Regions from separate parts of the Brevibacillus sp. FW301-21C12A genome, predicted to be linked through region 1. Evidence: riboswitches for the same ligand, from Rfam matches in the RefSeq annotation. Region 1 holds a riboswitch; the other holds the start of a gene.

Region 1 (2,381 bases):
ATGCTGGCAAGCTCCGCATCCAGATCGTCTTTTTCCAGGTCAGACAACGCGCTCTCCCAGGCGAGGTTCGTTTGGCGCCATTGGCCGCTCATTTGTGCCTCCGCCTCCATACGCATCACTTTTTCTTCCATACGAGCGAACCCGCGGCCTGCGGACTGATTGCCAATCCCTGCTACCGCATGATTCACCTGCTTTTGCGTGCGGGCTACTTGTGCCCGTGCCATCAGCGTGAATTTTTTTGCGCGCATTTTATAGAACTCTTCCTTCAGTTCGGCCAGCTTTTCACGCATTTGCGTAGCGGCCTCGGAAGCTGCCAGATAGAGTGTTTCGTACTCGGCTGCACGAGCTTCATACTGCTTTTTGTCCGCAAGAGCGCGGCGGGCAAGCTCGTCTTCCCCTTCTGTCAACGCGAGCTTTACTTGACGGTCGCGCTTTTCGATCAAAGCGTTCGCTTCGTCCAGTTGCTGGCGGAATTTCTTTTCCAATGCTACCTGGCGGGCGACAGCCACTTCGACCTGTCCGATTTCCACTTCCATATCCCGCATGTATTGATTCAGCATAACTACCGGATCTTCCATCGAATCCAGGGCGTCATTTACCGAAGCTACTGTCAGGTCACGCAAACGTTTGAAAATACTCATTTTCAATTCCTCCTCATCATATCACATCGTGTCATTTCATCCAGAAGCTCTCGCGACATGGCTGCTTATGGCTGGCGGCGGGTCATTTCTCTTTCCCACGCGTCCAGCGTGTCTTCTTTTAATACTTTTTGTGCCCACTGACGTTCCCAGGCTGGCGGCGCTTCTTTGGGGACATGGCCGGGGCGCAGTAAGCGATACCCCAGATAAATCACACCAATGGCCAGTAAGCCGTGAAACAGCAGATGGAGCTTGCCGATCAGCATCAGGAACCCGAACAGGAAGATCACGATTCCCCAAAAACGCGAACCGGATTGTCCCATGATTTTTCGAGCGCCGTACAGCATGATGACCGCGGGAATCAAAATCCCGATCAGATCACCAAGGTCGATTCCGATTAAATCCAGGAGAACCAACCCGCCGACCAGCAAGAGAACCAGTCCGAGCAAAAACTTTCCAGACCGTTCGCTCATGCTCGCTTACCTCCTATCATCTCTTGCGTGTGGTGCTTGTTGAACCTTATGGCATTATTGTAGCCCCCCGCATAGGCTCCCCATAACGGGCGTGCGGTTGGTTTTTCCCTCCGTCCCTGGACGGAGAGCATTTCCTGCCGTAATCGGACGAGCCTGGTCCCCTCTTTTTCGCCAGCCAGCGCTTGCATTGTCGAAGCAAGACGTTACACCATTTGGCGAAATTTTGTGACAAAAAAGTGAACAAGCGGTCAAAAAAGAGGGAAAACGGGAAAAGCGTAGAATCTTCGTAAGGTGCGTGTAAAAAAACATCGAAAAATAGCCGAATTCCGTATGACGGAAGCGGGGGAACCAGTTTTTTTGGGGTGAATGATTGCCAGCTGGCAGTCTAGGGCGTCCTTTCGACCGAACCCTTCAGCTAACTTCGTAGGCTCACGAAAGGAGCAGTTTCTTTTGCGCAAGGTGGTAATGTCTTTCGTTATGGCTGGAATGCTTGTGATGGGGGCCGGCGCTGCACATGCGGCAGAGAGTGCAACACTCCAAGACGTAGTCAGCGAGCTGTATGGCGTCCCTTACAAAGCATCTGGCACGTCCAAAAAGGGCTTTGACTGCTCCGGTTTCACACGCTACGTATTTGATGCGTTAGGTGTAGACCTGCCTCACAATTCTGCCGCCCAATACGAACTGGGGACAGAGGTTGCCAAGAAAGACTTGCAGCCTGGAGATCTTGTGTTCTTCAATACAAACGGACGAAGCATCTCACACGTAGGCATCTACATCGGGAACGGCACATTCGTGCATTCGGAATCTGGCCGCGGCGTCGTCAACACCAAGTTGAACGACCCGTACTACTGGAGCAAGCGTTATGTTGGCGCCAAGCGCATCAGCACACCTGTTCTGGAAGCGGCAGCTCCGAAAAAGGAAAACGCGGTGCAAGCTGCATCGTTGTCGGAAAATCAAGCACAAAAGAAGTAGTTCGGCAAAAAATAAGAGCCAGGGACATTGCGTCTCTGGCTTTTTCTGACGAAATTTAGGACCAGGTCTAAAGAGGTGCCCCTACCTATAAGTAAAGATGCATGAATGGACGGATACTTGCCCTTATCATGTGAAAGCATGTTATGATAGACAGGATTAGTTCTTTGTGCCATAGCACCTCATCCACCTATTAATAGAAGTAACTGGGGGTAATTCCGGTGAAAGATCACATTTTGATCGTTGATGACAACCAGGAGATTATTGAACTGCTTGAAGATATTTTGGAAAACGAAGGCTT
Region 2 (2,381 bases), on a different contig from region 1:
TGAAGCTCTCCGATATCCCGCGGGCGAGCGTTCGCGACCTGTCTCCCGCCCAAATCGCCGAGTGGAAACGCGCCGGACGGGTGCCGAAGCTGATCGGCACGATCCGGCCGACAGCAGACGGCGTAGCGGCAGCGGTTGAGCTTGTCGCAGTCGATGCGATGCATCCTTTTGCCCAAGTAAAAGGGACGACGAAAGCGATCCGCGTGGAAACAGACGTCATGGGCGAACTGATGGTCGTGGGCGGGAAGTCGGACCCGGCAGCAGCGGCGGCGGCAGCACTGAAAGACCTGGAACATATCATGAGTAGACACGGCGCTGTCTGACAGCGGCAGCTTCCTTGCGCCGCTTCCAGCGATCGGCAGGAATGACCCGGTTTGTTTTTCGCGCATACTAGGGACGTACCACGAACAAATAGCGGCGAGGGGGCCATACGGATGAATCAATCGTCTGATGTCAATGCCGAACTGCAGCAAGTTTCTGCCTATCCAACGAAGCAGAAGATGAACCAGAAGGAAGTCGCTCTGTTTGAGGAGCAGGAAGGCTGCGGCTGCACCCCCAAAGCGAAAAACGCGGCAAATACGGAGCAAGGATAGCTCCACACGAAAAAAGCCGGGCCTCTTTGGAAAAAGAGTACCCGGCTTTCGTGTACAGGGAAAGACGTTCTTAACCGATAAATTCCTGAACCCAGTAACCGTTGGTGTAGCCGACACCGATTTTGGTGAAGGCCGGGTTCATGATGTTTTTGCGATGGCCTTCGCTGTTCATCCACTGCGTCATCACTTCTTGCGGACTGCGTTGACCCATGGCGATGTTCTCGCCTGCGGTCATGTAGGAAATGCCGAATTGCTTCATCATGTCAAACGGAGAACCGTACGTTGGGCTGGTGTGGTCAAAGTAGTTGTTGTTCGACATGTCGGCTGCTTTCGCCAGAGCGACTTTGGACAGGGCAGCATCCATCGTTACAGGCGCCAGACCTGCTTTGGCGCGTTCCTGGTTGACCAGATCAGCAACCTGCTTGGCAAAGTCGCCAGCCTGTGCCTGGTCGGCCTGGTTCGCCGGAGCAGCCGGCTTTGTGACGTTCTGTACTGGCATTGCTGGTGCTTGTGGCGCTTGTTGCACCGGCTTTTGTACGGGCTGCTTTTGTACAGGCGCCTGATTTACTGGCGCGGCAGGCTGTTGTGGCTGTGCGCTAGGTGCAAATGGAAGCTGACCCATATATGGAATCCATTGATACTGGATTTGGTATTGTATGCCAGTTGGTACCGGGCAATTGGCTGCAGCAGATGCAGATGGGGTAAAGCCGGTCAAAGCCAAGCCCAATCCCAGAGTCATCGCGATGGCAGTAGCTCCAAAACGTTTCATATTCAACATCGTCTCCTTTTTTTGGCCTACGAGGTTAGTTGTCGGATTCGGATTGAGGAAACAACCCTACGCTCCTTCGAGCGATTCACCCCTTAGTGGATGCGTGACCCACAAAAAGATCCCCCGCACTTCCATTCGTGAGGAAGCTTCGGCTTATTGGTTTGGCATGACCCAGAATATCAGACTATCCCACCCGAAATAAAGAAGTAATATCTGCCAAACCGCTGGAAACGCTGGCGCTACTGAGCTTATTCGCCCTCGCTCTCCGGCTCGTTCCACGCTGTCAGTCCGCCGAGCAGCGCTTTTGCCTCGTATCCGTGTTCGCGCAGCAGAGCAGCCGCTTTTTGCGCTTTGTTGCCCGACGTACAGACCGTGATGACCTGCGCTTTTCGCGCCACGGATTCTGTTTCTTCATCTAAGGGCTTGTCACGTTCGAGCATGTGCACATAGGGAACGTTTTTGGTTGCGGCCAATTCGCTGGTGAGCGTTCCGTTCCGGAATTTTGCCTCGTCGCGGACGTCAAGGATGAGTACAGGTGTCTGTTTTTCCAGCAACTCGATTACTTCCTGTTTCGTCCAGATGTTTTTTTGCATTCGCAATCCCTCCCGAGCCTATTGTAGCAGTTGCCTTTCTGATAGAGTAGTAGTAAATGGTTGATTTTTACGGTCTGGTTATGGTAAAATGATAATGCTACTTGAATACTTGAGCCTAAATCTTCGAGGTGTATGCTGATGGATAACGTTTTTGAAATCCCGATTCACACTGGCGCGGTCATCGGAGCCGCAAGGATGGAAGAGAGGAAGGGCTTTCGTCGTTTTAGGTTTTCAAAAAGTTTTGGTTTTAACATGGCAGTTCCGTCCTATGACACTTTCATTTTAGCGAAGTAGATCAACTTCACATATCATGAAGGCGTATCGCGATCTCGCTCTGGGGTATTTCTTCATGATATGTGAGCTTTATTTGCTTCGGTAAATATGACTAGCATATTCAAATTGACTTTTGGAGGTTTTCTCATGCAA

What was found. Region 1 has a riboswitch for cyclic di-AMP ahead of AC3WQH_RS11640 (C40 family peptidase). Riboswitches for the same ligand answer to the same signal wherever they lie in the genome.
Region 2: linked by a shared signal. The riboswitch ahead of AC3WQH_RS18680 (CAP domain-containing protein) and the one ahead of AC3WQH_RS11640 (C40 family peptidase) in region 1 are both predicted to bind cyclic di-AMP.

Annotation. Positions count from the first base shown of each region.
Region 1 covers NZ_JBYTBG010000015.1:8,001-10,381, forward strand. Annotated here, with positions in the region: gene AC3WQH_RS11630 (PspA/IM30 family protein) at 1-641, opposite strand, end outside; gene AC3WQH_RS11635 (LiaF transmembrane domain-containing protein) at 707-1,111, opposite strand; cyclic di-AMP (ydaO/yuaA leader) riboswitch at 1,419-1,557, shown strand; gene AC3WQH_RS11640 (C40 family peptidase) at 1,562-2,083, shown strand; gene AC3WQH_RS11645 (response regulator transcription factor) at 2,302-2,381, shown strand, end outside.
Region 2 covers NZ_JBYTBG010000034.1:8,906-11,286, reverse strand. Annotated here, with positions in the region: gene AC3WQH_RS18690 (homoserine dehydrogenase) at 1-323, shown strand, start outside; gene AC3WQH_RS18685 (hypothetical protein) at 435-593, shown strand; gene AC3WQH_RS18680 (CAP domain-containing protein) at 664-1,362, opposite strand; cyclic di-AMP (ydaO/yuaA leader) riboswitch at 1,371-1,526, opposite strand; gene AC3WQH_RS18675 (rhodanese-like domain-containing protein) at 1,611-1,955, opposite strand; gene AC3WQH_RS18670 (cold-shock protein) at 2,376-2,381, shown strand, end outside.